One region of the Streptomyces sp. ICN903 genome, then DNA from elsewhere that is predicted to be linked to it. Evidence: riboswitches for the same ligand, from Rfam matches in the RefSeq annotation. Region 1 holds a riboswitch; each other region holds the start of a gene.

Region 1 (7,775 bases):
CTGGGCGGCGAAGACGTGCCGTCCGGCGGGAACGGTCCGGCCCTCCTTCAGCGTCCAGCGGTAGACCAGCGCGCCGCCGGTCTCGCGCGCGGTGACGGTGAAGTCGTCCTCGGGCAGGGTCCGCCAGCTTCCGGTGTGCCGTACGCCGCCGGTCTGGGCGATCCGCACCTCCAGCACGAGCGAGGTGAGGGGCTCGCGGGTGGTGAGTGTGACGTTGCTCTGCGCCCAGTAGGCGTTGCTGTGCGGGTCGACGGCGCCCTCGGAGCGCAGTGGCCCGCTGCCCGGCGCGTCCGGGGCCCGGCCGGCGGGGGAGGACCGTGCGGCGTCCGGACCGGGCGGGGCCGGGAGCGGGCCGGTGGCCACCTCCCGCGCCGGGCCGTCCTCGCGCACCGGGGAGGTGAGGGCGTGGGCGCCGGCGAGGAGCGCCGCGGTCGCGACCACGGTGACGAGGGCGACGCGGGGCCACGGCACGCCGCGCGCCCGGACGCGGGAGCGGCCGAGGCCGCCGTCCGGCCCGGCGGAGACGGCCCGGCTCACCCGTGCGTACATGCGCGCCCGGTCCGGCCGGTAGGAGCCGGCCTCTTCCCGCAGCAGCTCGTGCAGGGGATCCATCGATTCAGTGCTCTCTTCCCACCAGTTCGCCGGCGGTCCGTGTGCCCAGCAGCCGGCGCAGCTCCGCCATGCCCTTGGACGTCTGGCTCTTGACGGTACCCACCGACACTCCGAGGGTGAGCGCGGTCTCCTTCTCGGAGAGGTCGAGGGCGTAGCGGAGCACCACGCAGGCGCGCTTGCCGAAGGACAGCCTCGCCAGGGCCGTCCGCACGTCCACGACGGCCGCCACGTCCGGATCGTCCACCCGCTCGGGGCGGTGGAGGCGGAACAGCATCATGCGGCGCCGCTCGCGCACCGCGCCGCGGATGCGGGAGCGGGCCTTGTTGGCGACGACGCCGCGGGCGTAGGCGACCGGGTGGTCGGCGCGGCGTACGCGGTCCCAGCGGTGCCAGAGTTCGACCAGCGCGTCGGCCGCCAGGTCCTCGGCCGCGTCCGGCTCGCCCGTCAGCATGTGTGCGAGGCGGGCGAGTTCGGCGTGGTGGCGCTCGAAGAAGTCATGGAACTCGGCCGACGCGTCGTCCAGGACCATGGCGAGCCTCCGTTTGGTGTGCTCATGCCCGGCATGGGGCGCTGAGCATAGTAACCGCTTGCGAAACCTTGTTTCTTAAGTCTCCGGCCCCGTCTCCCGCCGGCGCGGGGAAAATTCCGCGCCGGCGGCAACCTTCCGGGCCCCTGCGGCGACATGAGGCTGCGAACACCCCCCACGAGAGTCGGGAACCCTCCTATGAACCTGAGAAGCCATCAGCGCGGCGGCCACCGCAGGCGGTTCACCCGCCGCCGCACCGTCGCGGCCCTGACCGCCGCCGTGGCGGCGGGAGCGGCGGTCGCCACCGGCGCCGTGCTCACGTCGTCGGCGGGCGCCGCCGCCACCTGGCCGACCGCCAAGGGCACGAAGGCCGTCTCCTCCACCATCGAGGTGTCGGGAACCCTCGACGGCGGCATGAAGCGCTACTACGGCAGCGGCGAACTGGGCGGTGACGGCCAGGACGAGGGCCAGGACCCGATCTTCAAGCTGAAGGACGGGGCCGTCCTGAAGAACGTGATCCTCGGCGCCCCCGCCGCCGACGGCGTGCACTGCACGGGCAGCTGCACCCTGCAGAACGTGTGGTGGGAGGACGTCGGCGAGGACGCCGCCAGCTTCAAGGGCACCTCGTCCTCGGCGAAGTACACCGTCACCGGCGGCGGCGCCCGCAAGGCCTCGGACAAGGTCTTCCAGTTCAACGGCGCGGGCACGCTGACGGTGAAGAACTTCGACGTGGCCGACTTCGGCAAGCTGGTGCGCGCCTGCGGCAACTGCAAGAAGCAGTACACCCGGCACGTCGTCGTCGACGGTGTGACGGTCACCGCGCCCGGCAAGTCCCTGGTCGGCATCAACAGCAACTACGGGGACACCGCCACCCTGCGGAACATCACGATCACCGGCGATTCCAAGAAGAAGATCACGCCCTGCGAGCGCTACCAGGGCAACAGCAGCGGCAAGGAGCCGTCCAAGATCGGCAGCGGCCCGGACGGGAAGCACTGCCTCTACTCCGCCTCCGACATCACCTACCGGTGAGCCGCCGCTGAGCCGATGTCGGACAACCGCTGAGCAGCCGCTGAGCGACCCCCTCCAGCCGCCCGCGCCCGCCGGTGTCCCCTCTCCCGGCGGGCGCGGGCACGGGCGGGGCTCTCCGGCGGTCCGGCTCTCCGGCGGCCTGTCAGTCCAGGACGTCGATGGAGTAGCGGTTGGTCTCCACGCCCGCCGCGGTGATCACCTGCACCTCCACCCGGCCGGGCTCGACGTCCACCGGCACCGGGACGGTCAGCACGGTGTCGGCCGGGTTGGCGAAGCCCCCGGCCACCGGGACCAGGGGGACGTGGACGTGGACGGCGCCGATGCGCACCGTCGTCCGGGCCAGCCGGTCCGGCGCCTCCGCGCCGGGCGGCACGAAGCCCGAGCCGCGGATCTCGATGTCGTCGCCGGTGCGGATCGGCGAGTCCAGGTCGCCCACCTCGCGGGAGCGGACGACGGACAGGATGACGGGCCGACCGCCCTCGGAGTACTTCCCGGCCAGGTACGTCAGCGCCGAGATCGCCACCAGCAGCGCCAGCCCCCAGGGCAGGTCCGGCAGTTCGCCGGGCCGGCGGGCCAGCCGTACCGCCGCGAGGACCGCCGCCACCGAGCACACCGCCACGTACTGCACGTCCGCGAAGGAGCCGCGCCCGCCGTCGTCGGTGAGCAGGTCGGCGGCGCGCGGCCGGTCGGCGCGCACCTTCTGCAGGCGCTGCGCCCGCACCCGCAGCGCGACGATCCGGTGCACGGTGACGGCGACCGCGCAGCACAGGGCGAGGACGGTCAGCAGCCCGGCGCCGCGCCCCAGGTCCAGGCCGGCGAGCAGCCGGGTGGGCGCGTCCGCGCCGGGCGCGAGGGCCAGTCCGACGGCGACGACCAGCACGGAGTAGGAGGCCAGCAGCACCCAGACGGCGGCGACCGTGCGCGAGGTGGACAGCCGCCCGTCCTCGCCGGTCACCGGCGCCAGCACCCCGCCGCGCGCCCGGTGCAGCAGTGCGGCGGCGGTCAGCGCGGCCGCGCAGACCAGCGCGGCGGCCAGCCCGGCGGTACGCCCGGTCGTCCAGCCCGCGCCGAGCACCGCGGTGACGGCCTGGCCGGCCAGCAGCAGCGCGACCGCGCCCCAGACGGCGGCGGCGGTGCGCCGCCACAGCCCGCCCAGCCGGAAAGCGGCCTCCGCGCGGGTGTGTTCGGCGACGGTGCGGGCCGCCTGGGTCAGTTCGTCGGAGACCCACTGGCGGGAGGCGCCGGGCGAGTGGGCGAGGGCCGCGGGCACTCCGGCACCGGCCGCGAGTTCGTCGCGCCGCCGCCGGAACTCGGCCAGTGCGCGGCGGCGGCCCTCCCGCACCCCGTGCGGGCAGTCCGTACAGGCGCAGCCGCCGTCCCCGGCCGGCGGAGTGCCGTCCGCCGTGCCGGACGGCCTCGCCGTCCCCTTCGGGGGCGCGCTCGCCGTACCGCCGCCCCGCGCCGTGTCCACGGCCACTGTCGACCCACCTCTCCCCGGCTCTCCCCGAGCCGCCGACTCTCCGGCAACGGGAGGGAATTGTGCCCTACGGGAAGGGGGCCGGGGCGGTGTTCCCGGTCGTTCCCGGCTGTTCCACGGCTCGCTCCCGGCCCGTTCCCGGCCCGCCCCGGCCCTGTCCTCCCGGGTGCGGAGGCCGGTTCGCGGTGGTGGCGGGGTGGGGAGGCGCTGCCGGGAGCGCCGCGCGTTCACCACCCGGACGAGTGAGCCGCCCCGGCGGACGGTGTGCCTCCCGGGGGTGACGGAGGCCGTTCAGTCCTCCTCGGCCGGCCCGGGGTGCGCGACCGGCGCGGAGGTGGGAGCCGATGAGCGCCCTGGCCGAGGGCGGCGGAGGGCCCCCGGATACGCTCGCCTGCCATGGAGGCACTCACCCACTTCTTCGTCGGCCTGCACATCGTCGGCATCGGCGCCCTGCTCGGCGGCTTCATGACCCAGATGAAGGCCATGGGGGCCGGCGAGGCCCGCATCGTCCCGGCGATGCTGCACGGAGCCCTCACCATGCTGGTCACGGGCATCGCCCTGGTCGGCCTGAACGAGGCCGACGGCCAGACCGTCAACCACATCAAGATCGGCGTGAAACTCGCCCTGCTGGTGGCGATCCTCGGCCTGGTCTACGTCAAGCGGGACGAGGAGCGGCTGCCCGCGCCGCTGTTCGGCACCATCGGCCTGCTCACCGTCGCCAACATCTTCATCGCCGTCATGTGGGTGTAGCCGGTCACACCCGCGGAGGGCGGCGGTGCGAGGCACCGCCGCCCTCCGTTCGTCCCGGGCCGTTCGTCTCAGGCCGGACGGACCGCGCTGTGGAAGGGCATGTGGTCGACGGACTCGTAGCGCACCTCGGCGCCCGGCTTCGGCGCGTGGATCATCTGGCCGCCGCCCGCGTAGATGCCGACGTGGCTGATGTCGTCGTAGAAGAAGACCAGGTCGCCCGGCCGCATTTCGGCCCTGGCGATCCGGGTGCCCGCCTCCACCTGGTCGTAGGTGGTGCGCGGCAGTGAGACGCCGGCGCTGAGCCAGGCGGCCCGCGTCAGACCCGAGCAGTCGTAGGAGTTGGGGCCGGTGGCGCCCCAGACGTACGGCTTGCCGAGCTGGGCCTCGGCGAAGGCGAGCACCTTGTCGGCCTTCGCGGCGTAGGAGCCGTCCGCGGTGCCGGTGCCGGTGTCCGTGCCGCCGGTGCCCGTGCCCGTGCCGCTGTCCGCCGGAGCCTCGGCCTGCTCCCCGCTCTCGGCGGCGGCTTCGCGGCGGGCCTCCTCCCGGCGCTCGCGTTCGGCAGCGGCGGCGGCCGCCTTGCGGCGGGCCTCCTCCTGCCGCTTGCGCTCGGCAGCGGCCAGGCGAGCCTTCTCCTCGGCGGTCAGCTCGGACAGCAGCTTGCGGGCCTGCGCCAGCTTGCCCTGGACAGTCTTCCTGCTGTCCGCCAGCTCCTCCTGCGCGTCGGTGAGCTCGGCCAGGCTCGCCGAGGCCTCCGAGCGCTTCTTCTGGGCGGCGCGCTGCTGGTCCCGGTAGTCGTCGACGGCCTGGCGCTGGCGGTCGGTGATCCGGTCCATCAGGTGCTTATGGCCGAAGAAGTCCTGGGGATTGTCGGACAGGAGCAGCACCGCGGTGCCGGAGACCCCTCCGGTGCGGTACTGCGCGGTGGCGTAGCCGCCCAGCTTCCGGCGGGCGTCGTTGAGCCTGTCCGTGCGCTCGGCCGCCTCGTCGAGGAGCCGGTCGACCTTCTCGCGCTGCTCGTCCGTCCTCTCCTTGGCCGCGTTGTACTTCTGCGTCGCGCTGCCCGCCTCCCGGTACAGCGCGTCCACCCGCTCGCGGACCTCCTCGATCGAGGGCCTGTCGTCCTCGGGCGAGGCATGGGCCGGGCCCTGGGACAGGAGGGTCGCGGAGGCGATGGCCGCGGTGGTGAGCCCGACCGCTCCGCGCCGGGAGGAGGGGGACAGCAGGGGGGTACGCGGTCTGCGGTGCGACGCCAAGGCGAGCGCTCCTTCCGTGGAACACCGCCTACCGGGTTAGCTGACGGGTTCGGGCGTCGGAAGTCCGCCCTACGGGCCCGCGGGCCCGATTCACCCCGTGGGGATTGGGTCCCCGGCCCCGGCCGCACGGCCGGGCTCGGCGGAGGCCGCCCGTGCCGGCGCTGTCGCCGGCGAGGGGTCCGGGCCGCCTGACGCTGGACCGTAGAGCACCGGTGGGGCTCCTGTGAAGACTGGTGTTCGGTATATCCCGAAACCGATTCGTTATCGGTCGGTTATCGTCCGTTTCGGGAGAACCGGCCGCGGCGGAGACGGCGGCGCTCAGTCGCGGGAGCGGCGCCCGGGCCAGCGGTACGGGTGGCGCACGACGATCGTCCCCACCTTGGAGCCGCCGCTGATCCGCAGCACCGGCATGCCGGGCACGGGCGGTTCGGTGGCCCGGTTGCGTACGGAGCCCATTCCGGAGGTGACCCCCTCGGCCCGCACCGTCCAGCCGCGCGGCACGACGACCTTGATCTCGCCCATCCCCGCGTCCAGTTCCACGAAGACCTCGCGGTGGCGGCACTCCGCCCGCGTGAAGTCGAGCACGATCCGCCCCAGCGTGGTCTTGGCGGTGATCCGCTCCGGCACCACCCAGTGGCCGTCCTGCCGGACGTCCCCGGCGACCGTCCTGAGCGCCAGCGGCTCCCGGTCGCTCGGGGCCAGACCCGCGGGGTCCTGGCCGGGCAGGTCCGCGACCAGTGCCTCCAGATCGCCGTAGGTCTTGGCGGCGAACGCCTTCTCCAGCCGCTCGTCCAGCTCCTCCAGGTCGATGCGGCCGTCGCCGGCGGCCTCGCGCAGCCGTTCGGCCACCGCCTCGCGGTCGGTGTGCCCGGCGCGCAGTTCCGAGCCGGGACGTGGGCGGGGCGCGGGGACGTCGGTCATGCCCGCCATCTTAGGAGCGCCGCCCCGCCCGGCGGCACGGCGTCCTAGACTCGACGGCGATGAGCAGCCTCTTCGACGACAGCTTCCTGGCCGACCTCGAGCCCTCCGGGGACGAGGAGCCGCCTCCTCCACCGGAGGATGCGTCCGCGCCGCCGGAGGACGGTGTCCCCGACGACCTCTTCGCGGGCGCCTTCGGCGCGGGCGGGGTGCGCGACGCCCACTACGGCAACGGCGCGGCCCGTCCCGTCGTCGACCCGGCCGCCCTGCTGGAGGGGCTCAACGACCAGCAGCGCGCGGCCGTGGTGCACACCGGCTCGCCGCTGCTGATCGTCGCGGGCGCCGGGTCCGGCAAGACGCGGGTGCTCACCCACCGCATCGCGCACCTGCTGGGCGCGCGCGGCGTCCACCCCGGGGAGATCCTCGCGATCACCTTCACCAACAAGGCCGCGGGCGAGATGAAGGAGCGCGTTGCGGAGCTGGTCGGCCCGCGCGCGCAGTCGATGTGGGTCTCCACCTTCCACAGCGCGTGCGTGCGCATCCTGCGGCGCGAGAGCAAGAGGCTCGGCTTCACCTCCAGCTTCTCGATCTACGACGCCGCCGACTCCCGCCGTCTGATGGCGCTGGTCTGCCGGGACCTGGAGCTGGACCCCAAGCGCTTCCCGCCCAAGTCGTTCAGCGCCCAGGTGTCGAACCTGAAGAACGAGCTGGTCGACGAGGAGGACTTCGCGGCCAGGGCATCCGACGGCTTCGAGAAGACGCTGGCCGAGGCGTACACGATGTACCAGGCGCGGCTGCGCGAGGCCAACGCCCTGGACTTCGACGACATCATCATGACGACCGTCCACCTGCTCCAGGCGTTCCCCGACGTCGCCGAGCACTACCGCCGCCGCTTCCGCCATGTGCTGGTCGACGAGTACCAGGACACCAACCACGCCCAGTACACCCTGATCAGGGAACTGGTGGGCGTGGACGGCGGCGAGGGGGAGGCGGCCGGAGCGGAAGGGGGCGCGATCGGAGGCGGGCGCGCCGAGCTGTGCGTGGTCGGCGACGCCGACCAGTCGATCTACGCGTTCCGCGGCGCCACCATCCGCAACATCCTCCAGTTCGAGGAGGACTACCCGGACGCGACCACCATCCTGCTGGAGCAGAACTACCGCTCCACCCAGACCATCCTCTCGGCCGCCAACGCCGTCATCGAGCGGAACGA
Region 2 (7,775 bases), on a different contig from region 1:
TTGACGCCCGCCACGCCGCCGGCCGGGCGTCCCTGCGGCCTGACCTGCCCGGCGGGGAAGCGCAGCAACTGCGCCTCGTCGGTGACGAAGACCAGGTCCTCCTCGCCGGTGCGCAGCTCCACCGCGCCGACGATCCGGTCGCCCTCCTTGAGGGAGATGACCTCCAACTCGCCCTTGTTGGAGGGATAGTCGGGCACCACCCGTTTGACCACGCCCTGCTCGGTGCCCAGCGCCAGACCCGGCGAGGACTCGTCCAGGGTGGTGAGGCACACCAGCTCCTCGCCGTCCTTCAGGGACAGGAACTCCGTGAACCGGGCGCCGCCCGCCAGGTTCGGCGCGGAGTTCTCCGGAAGCTGCGGCAGGTCGATGACCGAGATCCGCAGCAGGCGTCCCGCGGAGGTCACCGCCCCCACCTCACCCCGGGCCGTCGCCGGGACGGCCGAGACGACCACGTCGTGCTTGCGCCGCTTGGCGGAGGAGTCGAAGGCCGGCTCGCCGCCCGCGGTGCGGGCCAGCAGCCCGGTGGAGGACAGCAGCACCCGGCACGGGTCGTCCGCCACCTGGAGCGGAACGGCCGCCGCCGGAACGTCCGCCGAGGACAGCAGCTCGGTGCGGCGCGGGGTGCCGTACTTCCTGGCGACCGCGGAGAGCTCCGAGGAGACCAGCTTGCGCAGTTCCGCGTCGGACTCCAGGATGCGGGTCAGCTCCTCGATCTCGGCGTTCAGCCGGTCGCGCTCGGACTCCAGCTCGATGCGGTCGAACTTCGTCAGCCTGCGCAGCGGGGTGTCGAGGATGTACTGCGTCTGCACCTCGGACAGGCCGAACCGCTCGATCAGCGACTCCTTGGCCTGCGCGGCGTTCTCGCTGGAGCGGATGATCCGGATGACCTCGTCGATGTCGACCAGCGCCACCAGCAGGCCCTCGACCAGGTGCAGCCGGTCGCGCCGCTTGCCGCGCCGGAACTCGCTGCGCCGCCGCACCACGGTGAAGCGGTGGTCGACGTAGACCTCCAGCAGCTCCTTCAGGCCCAGGGTCAGCGGCTGGCCGTCGACCAGGGCCACGTTGTTGATGCCGAAGGACTCCTCCATCGGCGTCAGCTTGTAGAGCTGCTCCAGCACGGCCTCGGGGTTGAAGCCGTTCTTGATCTCGATGACCAGGCGCAGCCCGTGCTCACGGTCGGTGAGGTCCTTGACGTCGGCGATGCCCTGGATCTTCTTGCCGTTGACCAGGTCCTTGATCTTGGAGATGACCTTCTCGGGGCCGACGTTGAAGGGCAGTTCGGTGACGACCAGGCCCTTGCGGCGCGCGGTGACGTTCTCCACCGAGACCGTGGCGCGGATCTTGAAGGTGCCGCGCCCCTTGGCGTAGGCGTCCCTGATGCCCTCCAGCCCGACGATCCGGCCGCCGGTGGGCAGGTCCGGGCCCGGCACGAAACGCATCAGCGTCTCCAGGTCCGCGCCGGGGTGCTTGATCAGGTGCCGGGCGGCGGCGATCACCTCGCCCAGGTTGTGCGGGGGCATGTTGGTGGCCATGCCGACCGCGATGCCGGAGGCACCGTTGACCAGCAGGTTCGGATAGGCCGAGGGCAGTACGGACGGCTCGGACTCGCTGCCGTCGTAGTTGGGCGCGAAGTCGACGGTGTCCTCGTCGATCGACTCGACCATCAGCCCGGCCGCCGGGGCGGAGCGGCACTCGGTGTACCGCATGGCGGCGGGCGGGTCGTCGTTGCCCAGCGAGCCGAAGTTGCCGTGCCCGTCCACCAGCGGCAGCCGCATGGAGAAGGGCTGGGCCAGGCGTACCAGCGCGTCGTAGATGGCGCTGTCGCCGTGCGGGTGGAGCTTGCCCATCACCTCGCCGACGACGCGGGCGCACTTGACGTAGCCGCGCTCGGGCCGCAGCCCCATCTCGTGCATCTGGTAGAGGATCCGCCGGTGGACCGGCTTGAGCCCGTCGCGTGCGTCGGGCAGGGCGCGCGAGTAGATGACCGAGTAGGCGTACTCCAGGAAGGAGCCCTGCATCTCGTCGACGACGTCGATGTCGAGGACGCGCTCCTCGAACTCTCCCCCGGGTGGCGGGGTCTTCGTGCTGCGGCGGGCCATCGCGGCTGCGACTCCTTCTTGCGTACTGCGGACTGTGTGTCCCCGTGCCGGGGCATGGGACGGACGGGCACCATTGTGGACCTCGGCACCGACACTCCGGCCCCCGCCCCGAACCGTACGGGAACTTCGCGCTTTGTCCGGCCGCTTGCATACAGTGACCACACACGCGTTGTGAGAACGCGGTCCGCGATCGCGATCGAAGGGACTCCCTGCCCATGGCTCACACGGCCTCCCCTCCGCCCACCGCCGGCGGCCTGACGGCGACCGAGCACCGGCTGGCCAACGGCCTGCGCGTGGTGCTCTCCGAGGACCACCAGACGCCGGTCGCCGCGGTCTGCCTCTGGTACGACGTCGGATCACGCCACGAGGTGGCCGGGCGCACGGGTCTGGCCCACCTCTTCGAGCACCTGATGTTCCAGGGATCGGCCCAGGTGAAGGGGAACGGTCACTTCGAGCTGGTGCAGGGGGCGGGCGGCTCGCTCAACGGCACCACCAGCTTCGAGCGCACCAACTACTTCGAGACGATGCCCGCCCACCAGCTGGAGCTGGCGCTGTGGCTGGAGGCCGACCGCATGGGGTCGCTGCTGGCCGCCCTGGACGAGGAGTCCATGGAGAACCAGCGCGACGTGGTGAAGAACGAGCGCCGTCAGCGGTACGACAACGTGCCCTACGGCACGGCGTTCGAGAGGCTGACGGCGATGGTCTACCCCGAGGGCCACCCGTACCACCACACCCCGATCGGCTCCATGGCCGACCTGGACGCCGCCTCCCTGGAGGACGCGCGGGACTTCTTCCGCACCTACTACGCGCCGAACAACGCCGTGCTGGCGGTCGTCGGCGACATCGACCCGGAGCGCACGCTCGCCTGGGCCGAGAAGTACTTCGGCTCCATCCCCTCCCACGAGGGCAAGCGGCCGCCGCGGGACGGCTCCCTGCCGGACGTCATCGGCGAGGAGGTCAAGCAGGTCCTCCACGAGGAGGTGCCCTCCCGGGCGATGATGGCCGCCTACCGGCTGCCGCACGACGGCACCCGTGAGGCGGACGCCGCCGACCTGGCGCTGACGGTGCTCGGCGGCGGCGAGTCCTCCCGTCTGCAGACCCGTCTGGTCCGCCGCGACCGCACCGCCGTCACCGCCGGTTTCGGCATGCTGCGGTTGGCGGGGGCGCCCTCGATGGGGTGGCTGGACGTGAAGGCCTCCGGCGACGCCGAGATCGCCGACATCGAGCGGGCGGTCGACGAGGAGCTGGCCCGCTTCGCGCAGGAGGGGCCGACCCCGGCCGAGATGGAGCGCGCCCAGGCCCTGCTGGAGCGCGAGTGGCTGGACCGGCTGGCCACAGTCGGCGGCCGCGCCGACGAGCTGTGCCGCTACGCGGTGCTGTTCGGCGACCCCCAGCTCGCCCTGACCGCGGTGGAGCGCGTGCTCCAGGTCACCGCCGACGAGGTGCGCGAGGTGGCCGCGGCCCGGCTGCGCTCCGACAACCGCGCGGTGCTGGTCTACGAGCCCACCCGGACGACCGCCCCCGACACCGCGGCCGACGTCTCCGAGGGCGCCACCGTCTCCGAGACCGGCACCGCCGCCGACACCCACGACCAGGAGGCCGCTCAGTGAGCGACGCCACGGCCCAGAACGGAATGTCGATGGAGTTCCACCCCCAGCCCCGCGGCGGCGAGCCCAGGCCGTGGGCGTTCCCCGCCCCCGAGCGCGGTGAGCTGCCCAACGGGCTGACCGTGCTGCGCTGCCACCGCCCCGGCCAGAAGGTCGTGGCCGTCGAGGTCAACCTCGTCGCGCCGCTGGAGGCCGAGCCCCGCGACCGGGAGGGTGTGGCCGGGATCATGGCCCGGGCGCTGAGCGAGGGCACCGACCGGCACAGCGCCGAGGAGTTCGCCGCCGAGCTGGAGCGGTGCGGCGCCACCCTGGACGCGCACGCCGACCACCCCGGCGTACGGGTCTCCCTGGAGGTCCCGGCCTCCCGGCTGACCAGGGCGCTGGGCCTGCTCGCCGACGCGCTGCGCGCCCCCGCCTTCCCCGAGGGCGAGGTCGAGCGGCTGGTGCGCAACCGCCTGGACGAGATCCCGCACGAGCTGGCCAATCCCGCCCGCCGGGCGGCCATCGCGCTGTCGAAGGAGCTGTTCCCGGCCGACTCCCGGCTCTCGCGCCCCCGCCAGGGAGCCGAGGAGACCATCAGGAACATCGACGCCGAGGCGGTGCGCGCCTTCTACACGGAGCATGTGCGGCCCTCGACGGCCACGGCCGTGGTGGTGGGCGACTTCACCGGGGTGGACCTGGACAAGGCGCTGGCCGAGACCCTGGGCGACTGGAAGGGCGCGGCCGCCGGGCCCCGCCCGGTCCCGCCGATCACGGCGGACGACACCGGCCGGGTGATCGTCGTGGACCGGCCCGGAGCGGTGCAGACCCAGCTGCTCATCGGCAGGATCGGCCCCGACCGGCACGACCGGGTCTGGCCCGCCCAGGTGCTGGGCACGTACTGCCTGGGCGGCACGCTCACCTCCCGCCTGGACCGGGTGCTGCGCGAGGAGAAGGGCTACACCTACGGCGTACGGGCCTTCGCCCAGGTGCTGCGTTCCTCGCCCGAGGGCACCGGCGCCTCGATGCTGGCGATCAACGGCTCGGTGGCCACCGATGTGACGGGTCCCGCTCTGGAGGACCTGTGGGGCGTGCTGCGCACCCTGGCGCAGGAGGGTCTCACCGACGCCGAGCGCGACACGGCCGTGCAGAACCTGGTGGGGGTGGCCCCGCTGCGTTACGAGACGGCGGCGGCCGTCGCCGGCACCCTCGCCGACCAGGTGGAACAGCACCTCCCCGACGACTACCAGGCGAAGCTGTACGCCCGCCTCGCCGAGACCGGCACGGTGGAGGCGACGGCGGCGGCCGTGGCCGCCTTCCCCGCGGACCGTCTGGTGACGGTGCTGGTGGGAGACGCGTCACAGATCGCCGACACGGTGCGCGACCTGGGCATCGGAGAGGTGACGGTCGTCACGGACCAGTGATCCCCGGCCGCCTCGCGGCGGCCGCGCAGCGTAAGGCCCTTGGTGGGATGCCACACCAAGGGCCTTACATATGTCCGGTTTTGGGCCGTTCCAGTGGGTGGCTCATGTGGCATGGCCTACAAAAGCCGCTTTTTGCTTGCTCGCTCAAATTTGTCCGTTTAGCGTCGATCTCGCTGGCCGTCAGAAGTGACCGCGACCGCGGCCGACGGCAGTGATCGCCGAGTCCCCCGAGCGGGGGAGCCGGGGACCCACCCTCCCGCCCTTCACACGCGGGAGCGGTCCTCTTCCGAGGCACCTGGGGTGAATCGGGCCGTGCGCCCGTAGGAGACCTTCCTGCTCCGAACCCGACAGCTAACCCGGTAGGCGAGAAGGAAGGAAAGGAGCACGCCACCCATGGCGTTCACCCGTGCCACCGCGCAGCTCGCCGAGAAGCTGACCGGAAAGCTCACCGGGCTCACCGAGAGCCTCACCGAGAAGCACCACCTCTCCAGCCGCTCCGTGCGCACCCGCGTGGGCCTGGCCGGAGCCGCCGCCCTGACCGTCACCGGCGTGGTCGGCGCGGCCGCCACTCCCGCGATCGCCGCTCCGGACGGGGGCTCGGGGACCTACGCGCTGGGCTTCGTCCAGGCCATGGCCGTCGGTGACACGATCGCCGACGACGTCAGGGCCCAGGCCCAGGCCCAGCAGCGCGTCGCCGACGCCGCCGAGGAGAAGGCCGAGAAGGCCGAGGAGGCCGAGGAGGCCGAGAAGGCCGCCGCCGAGCGCGAGGCCGCCGAGAAGCGTGAGGCCGCCGAGAAGCGCGAGGCCGAGAAGGCCGCCGCCGAGAAGCGCGAGGCCGCCGAGGCCAAGCGCGCGAACGAGCGCGCCGACCGCTCCGCCGAGCGCCGTTCGGCCACCGGCTACGTCGACCCGGTCGCGGGCGTGGACACCACCACCACCTACAAGCAGGCCGGCGCCTCATGGTCCTCCGGCAAGCACAGCGGCATCGACTTCCCCGCCAACACCGGCACCCCGGTGCGGTCCGTCGGCCCGGGCACCGTGGTGACGGTCGGCTGGGGCGGCGCGTACGGCAACCAGGTCGTCATCCGCCACGACGACGGCAAGTACACCCAGTACGCCCACCTGTCCGCCACCAAGGTCTCGGCGGGCCAGAAGGTCGACGGCGGCCAGCACATCGGCGCGGTCGGCTCCACGGGCAACAGCACCGGCCCGCACCTGCACTTCGAGGCCCGCAACGGCGCCTACTACGGCTCGGACTTCAACCCGATCACCTACCTGGCGGGCAAGGGCGTCGACGTCTGACGGACCCCGCCCGCAGGGCACCGGGCAGCCGCGCCCGTCACGCACCGGCATCCGCCGCGCGACCGAGAGGTCGCGCGGCGGATGTTTTCACGCCTGTTTTCCGGCTGGCATCGGAAAACGCGTTCCGGTGGAATACAGTTCGACTCTGCGGTACTTCGGGGAACATGGAGACGGCGGCGGAGGTCGGCCCATGCGCATTTCCGCGCACATGGTGTGCAGCGCGGTCCGTGACGACATCGTCTCCGGTTTTTTCCCGCCCGGATCCCGGCTCACCGAGGAACTCCTCGCCAGACGCTACGGCGTCTCGCGCGTCCCGGTGCGCGAGGCGTTGCGGACCCTGGAGTCGGAGGGTTTCGTCGTCTCCCGCCGCCACGCGGGCGCCTGCGTCGCCCGGCCCACCGAGCAAGAGGCCGCCGACCTGCTCGACATCCGCGCCCTGCTGGAGCCGCTGGGCACCGCGCGGGCCGCCCGGCGCCGCACCGAGGCGCAGCTGAGGGTCCTGCGCGGACTGGTCCGCCTGGGGCTGCAGCGGGCGGAGAGCGGCCGGTTGTCCGACCTGAGGGCGTTGGAGGACTGGTACCACGAGACGATGGCCCGCGCGTCGGGCAGCCCCAGCCTGGCCTCGCTGCTCACCCAGCTGCGCCGCAAGATCACCTGGGTGTACGCCGCGGAACCGCCGCTGCGCGCGGTCGCCGTGTGGCGTGAGCACGGAGCCATCGTGGACGCCGTCGCACGCGGCGACGCGGAACGGGCGCGCGTCCTGGCCAGCGAGCACGTGGAACGCTCCGTCGCGGTGCGTCGCGAGCAGCGCCCGGTGGCCGCGCGACGGCCGCCGGAAAAGCCCGGTGAGGAGAGCGAAACACGCCGTAAACACACCGTGTGACAATTCGTAACAGGAATTGTGTACACAGGACGGGAATACGCGGGGAATGCGCGCCGGGAAAGTTCCGGGTGCGGAAAAGGCTGCGGGGCCGCTCGCCCCGCAGCCTTTGCCGGTGATTTTCCGCAGGTGGTGTCCGTCGCGTTTCGTTCCGGGCCCGTGTCCAGCGCCGTACGCGGGCCCGGAACGCGCGGCTCAGACGGCTCCGGGCAGCTCGTCCAGCCCCTCGGAGACCAGCTTCGCCAGCCGGTCCAGGGCGGTGTCGGCGTCCTCGGCCGCGGAGGCCAGCACGATCTCCTGGCCGCCCTCCACCCCCAGGCCCAGCACCGAGAGCATCGAGGCGGCGTTGACCGGTTCGCCGTCCGGCCTGGCCACGGTGACGGGGACGCCGGAGGCGGTCGCGGCGCGGACGAAGACCGCGGCGGGGCGGGCGTGAAGGCCCTCGGGCCAGCCGACGGTGACACGGCGCTCTGCCATGGTGTTG
Region 3 (7,775 bases), on a different contig from region 1:
AGGAAGCCGAAGGCCCCCACCGTGCCGAACTTCGCCAGCTCGCGCCGTAGCCGCAGCAGCCTGGAGCGCAGTGCGCGCCGTTCACCCATAGTGATCCACTCGCCCCGTTCTCTCGGCTCTCGCGCGGCCCCGCGGGGCCCGCCGTCGCGTCCCGGTCCGCCATGCTAGTCACGGCCCCGTACCGCGCCGGGTACCCGTCGTCCGGCCGATAGGCTACGGACGTGACATTTCCTGTGATCGGCATGGTCGGCGGCGGGCAGCTCGCGCGGATGACGCACGAGGCGGGCATCCCCCTCGGCATCAGGTTCAAGCTGCTCAGTGACACCCCGCAGGACTCCGCGGCCCAGGTGGTCCGCGACGTCGTCGTCGGCGACTACCGCGATCTGGACACCCTGCGCGACTTCGCCCGCGGCTGCGACGTGATCACGTTCGACCACGAGCATGTGCCCACCGAACATCTGCGTGCCCTGGAGGCGGAGGGCGTCCCGGTGCGGCCCGGGCCCGACGCGCTGGTGCACGCGCAGGACAAGGGCGTGATGCGGGCGCGGCTGAGCGAGATCGGCGTCCCCTGCCCCCGGCACCGGATCGTGGCGGACCCGGCCGACGTCGCGCGGTTCGCGCGGGAGGGAGCCGCGCGGGAGGGAGCCGCGCGGGAAGAGGCCGCGCGGGAAGAGGAGGGCTGGCCGGTCGTCCTCAAGACCGTCCGCGGCGGCTACGACGGCAAGGGCGTGTGGGTGGTGTCCTCCGAGGCCGAGGCCGCCGAGCCGTTCCGGGCGGGCGTGCCGGTGCTGGCCGAGGAGAAGGTGGACTACGTCCGCGAGCTGGCCGCCAACGTGGTGCGCTCCCCGCACGGCCAGGCCGTGGCCTATCCGGTGGTGGAGTCGATCCAGGTGGACGGCGTGTGCGACACGGTGATCGCCCCGGCCCCCGGCCTGTCGCCGGAGCTGTCCGCCCACGCCCAGGAGATGGCGCTGACGATCGCGCGGGAGCTGGGCGTGATCGGGCACCTGGCGGTGGAGCTGTTCGAGACCCGCGACGGCCGCGTCCTGGTCAACGAGCTGGCCATGCGCCCCCACAACAGCGGCCACTGGACCCAGGACGGCGCGGTCACCTCCCAGTTCGCCAACCACCTGCGGGCCGTGCTCGACCTGCCGCTGGGCGACCCGCGCCCCCGCGCGCCGTGGACGGTGATGGCCAACGTGCTCGGCGGCGACTACCCCGACATGTACCAGGGCTACCTGCACTGCATGGCCCGCGACCCGCGGCTGAAGATCCACATGTACGGCAAGGACGTGAAGCCCGGCCGCAAGGTCGGCCACGTCAACACCTACGGCGACGACCTGGCGGACGTACGCGAGCGCGCCGCCCACGCCGCCGGCTATCTGCGAGGGACCATCACCGAATGAGCAACGCCCCCAGCCCCGCCCCCGCCCCCCTCGTGGGGATCGTCATGGGATCCGACTCGGACTGGCCCGTCATGGAGGCCGCGGCCGAGGCCCTGGACGAGTTCGAGGTCCCCTACGAGGTCGACGTCGTCTCCGCCCACCGCATGCCGCACGAGATGATCGCCTACGGCGACGAGGCGGCCGGACGCGGGCTGAAGGCCGTCATCGCGGGCGCCGGGGGAGCGGCCCATCTGCCGGGCATGCTCGCCTCCGTCACCCCGCTGCCGGTGATCGGCGTCCCCGTGCCGCTGCGGCACCTGGACGGCATGGACTCCCTGCTGTCCATCGTCCAGATGCCCGCCGGGGTTCCGGTCGCCACGGTCTCGGTCGGCGGCGCGCGCAACGCGGGCCTGCTGGCGGTCCGCATCCTGGCGGCCCACGACGAGGAGCTGCGCGAGCGCATGGAGCGGTTCCAGGCGGAGCTGAAGGACCAGGCGCGGGAGAAGGGCCGGCGGCTGCGGAGCAAGGTCGCCGCGGGCGGCGCCGGGTTCGGCTTCGGAGGCAGGTGAGATGGGTCACTCCGCCGAGCTGCTGGCCCGGGCCGGGGAGCTGCTGGAGGCCCACCCCGTCGCCGACGGCCACAACGACCTGCCCTGGGCGCTGCGCGAGCAGGTGGGTTACGACCTGGACCGGCGCGACATCGCCGGCGACCAGTCGGCCCATCTGCACACCGACATCCCGCGGCTGCGCGCGGGCGGGGTGGGCGCGCAGTTCTGGTCGGTCTACGTGCGCACCGACCTGACGGGCGACGCCGCCGTCAGCGCCTGCCTGGAGCAGATCGACGTGGTGCGGCGGCTGGCCGACCGCCACCCGGCCGACCTCAGGCTCGCCTTCACCGCCGACGACATGGAGGCGGCCCGCGCCGAGGGCCGCATCGCATCCCTGATGGGCGCCGAGGGCGGCCACTCCATCAACAACTCCCTGGCCACGCTGCGAGCCCTGTACCGGCTGGGCGTGCGCTACATGACGCTCACCCACAACGACACCATCGACTGGGCGGACTCGGCCACCGACGCCCCGCGCCACGGCGGCCTCACCCGCTTCGGCGAGGAGGTCGTGCGGGAGATGAACCGGCTGGGGATGCTGGTGGACCTCTCCCATGTGGCGCCCGCCACCATGCGCGACGCCCTGCGCGTGACGACGGCGCCGGTGGTCTTCTCGCACTCCTCGGCCCGCGCGGTGTGCGACCACCCTCGCAACATCCCCGACGACGTGCTGGAGCGGCTTCCGGTCAACGGCGGTGTGGCGATGGCCACATTCGTGCCGAAGTTCGTGCTGCCCGCCGCCGTCGCCTGGACCGAGGCCGCCGACGAGAACATGCGCGCCCACGGCCTCCACCCCCTGGACGGCACCGAGAGGGGCCTGGCGGTCCAGCGCGCCTACGAGGAGGCCAATCCGCGCCCGGTCGCCACGGCGGCGACGGTCGCCGACCACCTGGACCACATGCGCGAGGTCGCGGGCATCGACCACATCGGCATCGGCGGCGACTTCGACGGCACGGCCTTCACCCCGTCCGATCTGAGTGATGTGTCCGGATATCCGCATCTGGTGGCCGAGTTGCTGGACCGTCGCTGGTCCGAGGCCGACCTCGCCAAGCTCACCTGGAAGAACGCGGTGCGCGTGCTGCGTGACGCGGAGGCGGTCGCCCGCCACGAACGGACCAGGCGCGGCCCGTCCATCGCCACCATCGGACAGCTCGACGGGTAGCTCCCCGGCCCCCTCGTGATTCAACTCACGAGCCGGCCCTCCCCGGTGCGTCGCTCTGCGTGCCGGAGGAGGGCCTTCCGCGTTATCGGCCCTGGCAGTGGAGGAAAGTGACACCACGTCAGAGGAAGGATCCGCCACTCTTCGAGAAGTGAACACAGCGGACGGTGACGATCGGACGATCATCAAAGCCTTCGAAACGGGCGTCCTGTGACCCATCGGCTTGTATCGGCGGAAACGATGTGTCTACCGTTCTGGCCGCGCCGTACGAATGTGCGGCGGCCCGCTGTCGAACGCCGAATCCTGTCAACGGCGGCGGGCTGGACCATCCACACCACCCGATGGCAGGAGCGGGGGACCCAAGGTAAGTCGCCGTCCCGGGCCCATGAGGTCCGTACGGGACGGCTTGGGGTGAAGCCATGCCGCGGCACACGCCGCGGCACACATGGCCGGGCAACTCCAGCCCGAACCCGACAGCTCACCTCGCAGGCGTAGGAGAAGGAGCACACCTATGTCCGCACGCGGACGTCACCGTCGTATCCGCAACAGCCGCCTCACCCGTCTGTCGCTGGCCATCTCCGTGGGCGGCGCCGGAATGGCCCTCCCCCTGGTGGCCGCCGGCGGGGCCAGCGCCGCCTCCGTCGACACCTGGGACAAGGTCGCCCAGTGCGAGAGCACGGGCAACTGGTCCATCAACACCGGCAACGGCTTCTACGGCGGCCTGCAGTTCACGCAGAGCACCTGGGCCGCCTTCGGCGGCACCGAGTACGCGCCGCGTGCCGACCTCGCCACCAAGGACCAGCAGATCGCCGTCGCCGAGAAGGTGCTGGCGGGGCAGGGCCCGGGCGCCTGGCCCGTGTGCTCGGTCAAGGCCGGCCTGACCAAGGGCGGTCCCGCCCCGGCCGTCTCCCCCGACGGTCAGAGCAACCCGACCGAGCAGAAGGAGCAGGCCCCGGCCGCCGCTCCGAAGGCCGAGGCCAAGCCCGAGAGCAAGCCCGAGGCCGAGCCGAAGCAGGAGAAGAGCGAGTCCGAGGCCGCGCCGCAGCGCGCGGACCGCGGTGAGCGCGCCCACAGCCACGACCACGGCGAGGGCACCTCCTACGAGGTCGTCGGCGGCGACACCCTCTTCAAGATCGCCGACGCCCAGGGCGTCCAGGGCGGCTGGGAGCGCGTCTACGAGGACAACCGCCAGGTCATCGGCGACAACCCGAACCTGATCTTCCCAGGCCAGGAGCTCACCCTGGGCGGCGCCGCCGCCCAGCAGAAGGCCGCGGCCAAGCCCGAGACCAAGCCGGCTCCGAAGCCCGAGAAGGCCGAGAAGACCGAGAAGGCCGCCCCGAAGGCCGAGAAGACCGAGAAGGCCGAGGCCGTGCAGCAGTCGGCCGAGCGTGCCGACCGCAGCGACCGCGGTGCGGTCACCGGCTACACCGCCCCGGTGAACGCCGCCCCGTCCGGCTCCTACAAGGCCTCGGGCGCCCGCTGGTCCAACGGCCACACCGGTGAGGACTTCGCCGCCGCCTCCGGCACCCCGGTGAAGGCCGTCACCAACGGCACCGTGGTCTCCGCCGGCTGGGGCGGGGCCTACGGCAACCAGGTGGTCATCCGCCACGAGGACGGCCGGTACAGCCAGTACGGCCACCTGTCCTCGCTGTCGGTCAGCGCCGGCCAGACGGTCAGCACCGGCCAGCAGATCGGCGCCGTCGGCTCCACCGGCAACAGCACCGGCCCGCACCTGCACTTCGAGATCCGTACCGCCCCCGGCTACGGCTCGGACATCAACCCGCTGGCCTACCTGCGCGCCAACGGCGTCAGCATCTGAGGGTCCTGACCCCCACCGGCCCGGTCACCCGGGTCCGGTCGAGAGGCGGGCGGGGCAGGGGTGTGCGAACACCCCCGCCCCGCCCGCCTCTTCTTCGTGCCTTCGCCCCGGCGTCCTGCGTCCGCGTGCCCCCACGGGCGGCCGGCTCACTCGACGCAGAGGCAGAAGGGGTGCCCGGCCGGGTCGCGGTAGACGCGGAAGTCGAGCTCGCCCCCGTCGCCCTGGAGGAGTTCGGCCCCCAGCTCCAGCGCCTCCCGCTCGGCCGCGTCCAACTCCCCCCGGGGCACGTAGAAGTCGAGGTGGAACTGCTGCGACCGCTCGGCGCTCGGCCACTGCGGCGGCACGTGGCCGGGCGCCTCCTGGAAGGCGAACGTCCGGCCCTTCAGGGCGCCCGAGTCGAACGTCACCTCCACCCACCTGCCCTCGCCCTCGACCTTCCCGCCCAGCAGCCGTGCGTAGAAGTCGGCGAGCTTCCCCGGCTCGGGGCAGTCCAGCACGAGGACGTCCCGCAGCGTGGTGATGGCCATGGTGCTCATCCCTCCTGTGTCGTGGACCACTGCCCCTGCTACCCGGTCTGCCGCCTGCTGACGACTCCGGCCGGGGGCGCGCACCGCAGTGGCCGACGGCACCCGGCCCCGCGTCGAGGTGTGCGGGGCGCACGGCTGCCGCCGGGCGTACCACGGCGGAAGCCCGGCCGGGCCGTGGGCGCCGGCGCACCATGACCGTCCGCGGCAGCCGGGCGAGGGCGCGGACGTACCGGGCACGGCGGTCCTTCCGGGGGGGCCGAGCGGCCCCGGGGCGGGGCGGGCCCTACGCCGTCGGCCGGCCCAGTGCGCGGAAGGACCAGCCCGCCTTGCGCCACAGGGCCGGATCGAGGGTGTTGCGGCCGTCCAGGATGCGCTTGTGCGCCACGGACTGGCCCAGCGCCTCCGGGTCGAGCTCCCGGAACTCGCGCCACTCCGTCAGATGCAGCACCACGTCCGCCCCGCGCACCGCTTCCGGCGCGCTGTCCGCGTAGCCGAGGGTGGGGAAGACCCGCCGGGCGTTCTCCATTCCCTTGGGGTCGTAGACCGTCACCTGCCCGCCCTGCAGATGGATCTGGCCGGCGACGTTCAGCGCCGGCGAGTCCCTCACGTCGTCGGAGTCCGGCTTGAAGGTCGCGCCCAGCACCGCCACGCGCTGCCCCAGGAACGCGCCGCCCACCGTCTCGCGGGCCAGCTCCACCATGTGGGAGCGGCGGCGCATGTTGATCGAGTCCACCTCGCGCAGGAACGTCAGCGCCTGGTCCGCGCCCAGCTCGCCCGCCCGCGCCATGAACGCGCGGATGTCCTTGGGCAGGCAGCCGCCGCCGAAGCCGATCCCGGCGCGCAGGAACTTACCCCCGATCCGGTCGTCGTACCCGATGGCCTCCGCCAGCTTCACCACGTCGCCGCCGGCCGCCTCGCAGACCTCGGCCATGGCGTTGATGAACGAGATCTTGGTGGCCAGGAAGGAGTTCGCGGCGGTCTTCACCAGTTCCGCCGTCGGGAAGTCGGCGACGACGAACGGCGAGCCCTCGGCCACCGGCCTGGCGTACACCTCGCGCAGCAGCTCCTCCGCGCGCACCGAGCGCACCCCCACCACGATGCGGTCCGGGCGCAGGGTGTCCTCCACGGCGAAGCCCTCGCGCAGGAACTCCGGGTTCCACGCCAGCTCCGCCGCCTCGCCCGCCGGGGCCAGCTCCGCCAGCCGCCCGGCCAGCCGGTCCGCGCTGCCCACCGGCACCGTGGACTTGCCCACCACCAGGGCGGGCCGCGTCAGATGCGGGGCCAGGGAGTCCACCGCGCTGTCCACGTAGGACATGTCGCACGCGTACTCGCCCTGCTTCTGGGGGGTGTTCACACAGACAAAGTGGACGTCCCCGAACGCGCCCACCTCCTCCCAGGAGGTGGTGAAGCGCAGCCGCCCGGTCGAGCCCTCCACCCCGGCGACATGGCGGCGCAGCAGCTCCTCCAGTCCGGGCTCGTAGAACGGCACCCGCCCGGAGGAGAGGGTCTCGATCTTCTCCGGCACCACGTCCAGACCCAGCACCTCGAAGCCCAGCTCGGCCATGGCGGCGGCGTGCGTCGCGCCGAGGTAGCCGGTGCCGATCACGGTGATCCTGAGGGCCATGGACTGCTCCTGGTGTACGGGCGAGGTGCTGCCCGCGAGCATATCCGGCCGCGGCCGGGGCGGGCGGGGGCAGTGCGGGCCGGTGCGCGGGAGCCGGAGCGGACCGGTGCGCGGGGGACCGGTGTCGGCAAACTCATGTATCCGCGGCGACGGCGGACCACTAGAATTGTGTTACTTAACGGTAGTTAGCAGCAGCGCACCCAGGGAGTGAGACACCGTGGCGGGATCGACCGACTTCGACCTCTACCGTCCGTCGGAGGAGCACGACATGCTCCGGGAATCGGTGCGCTCGCTCGCCGAGGCGAAGATCGCGCCCTTCGCGGCCGAGGTGGACGAGCAGGGCCGCTTCCCGCAGGAGGCCCTGGACGCGCTGGTCGCCAACGACCTGCACGCCGTCCACGTACCCGAGTCCTACGGCGGCGCGGGCGCCGACGCGCTCGCGACCGTCATCGTGATCGAGGAGGTCGCCCGCGTCTGCGCCTCGTCCTCCCTGATCCCGGCCGTCAACAAGCTCGGCTCCCTCCCGGTGATCCTGTCCGGCTCCGAGGAGCTCAAGAGCAAGTACCTCGCCCCGCTGGCCAAGGGCGACGCGATGTTCTCCTACTGCCTCTCCGAGCCGGAGGCCGGCTCGGACGCCGCGGGCATGAAGACCCGCG

What was found. A riboswitch is a leader RNA that binds a small molecule or an ion and turns the genes downstream of it on or off. The one in region 1 is predicted to bind cyclic di-AMP.
Region 2: another riboswitch for cyclic di-AMP. It lies ahead of L7D48_RS18295 (M23 family metallopeptidase); the one in region 1 lies ahead of L7D48_RS19125 (NlpC/P60 family protein).
Region 3: another riboswitch for cyclic di-AMP. It lies ahead of L7D48_RS01335 (transglycosylase family protein); the one in region 1 lies ahead of L7D48_RS19125 (NlpC/P60 family protein).

The regions. Positions count from the first base shown of each region.
Region 1 is NZ_JAKMAY010000193.1:3,395-11,169, reverse strand. Features, by position in the region: gene L7D48_RS19150 (hypothetical protein) at 1-612, opposite strand, end outside; gene L7D48_RS19145 (SigE family RNA polymerase sigma factor) at 617-1,141, opposite strand; gene L7D48_RS19140 (pectate lyase) at 1,337-2,167, shown strand; gene L7D48_RS19135 (hypothetical protein) at 2,310-3,644, opposite strand; gene L7D48_RS19130 (hypothetical protein) at 4,041-4,394, shown strand; gene L7D48_RS19125 (NlpC/P60 family protein) at 4,463-5,647, opposite strand; cyclic di-AMP (ydaO/yuaA leader) riboswitch at 5,658-5,799, opposite strand; gene L7D48_RS19120 (DUF1707 domain-containing protein) at 5,966-6,568, opposite strand; gene pcrA (DNA helicase PcrA) at 6,628-7,775, shown strand, end outside.
Region 2 is NZ_JAKMAY010000178.1:1,580-9,354, reverse strand. Features, by position in the region: gene L7D48_RS18310 (DNA topoisomerase (ATP-hydrolyzing) subunit A) at 1-2,099, opposite strand, end outside; gene L7D48_RS18305 (pitrilysin family protein) at 2,315-3,709, shown strand; gene L7D48_RS18300 (pitrilysin family protein) at 3,733-5,109, shown strand; cyclic di-AMP (ydaO/yuaA leader) riboswitch at 5,316-5,489, shown strand; gene L7D48_RS18295 (M23 family metallopeptidase) at 5,503-6,411, shown strand; gene L7D48_RS18290 (GntR family transcriptional regulator) at 6,602-7,294, shown strand; gene L7D48_RS18285 (HPr family phosphocarrier protein) at 7,487-7,768, opposite strand.
Region 3 is NZ_JAKMAY010000006.1:2,159-9,933, reverse strand. Features, by position in the region: gene L7D48_RS01355 (GtrA family protein) at 1-89, opposite strand, end outside; gene L7D48_RS01350 (5-(carboxyamino)imidazole ribonucleotide synthase) at 222-1,406, shown strand; gene purE (5-(carboxyamino)imidazole ribonucleotide mutase) at 1,403-1,954, shown strand; gene L7D48_RS01340 (dipeptidase) at 1,956-3,152, shown strand; cyclic di-AMP (ydaO/yuaA leader) riboswitch at 3,434-3,656, shown strand; gene L7D48_RS01335 (transglycosylase family protein) at 3,661-4,968, shown strand; gene L7D48_RS01330 (VOC family protein) at 5,115-5,495, opposite strand; gene L7D48_RS01325 (UDP-glucose/GDP-mannose dehydrogenase family protein) at 5,779-7,119, opposite strand; gene L7D48_RS01320 (acyl-CoA dehydrogenase) at 7,337-7,775, shown strand, end outside.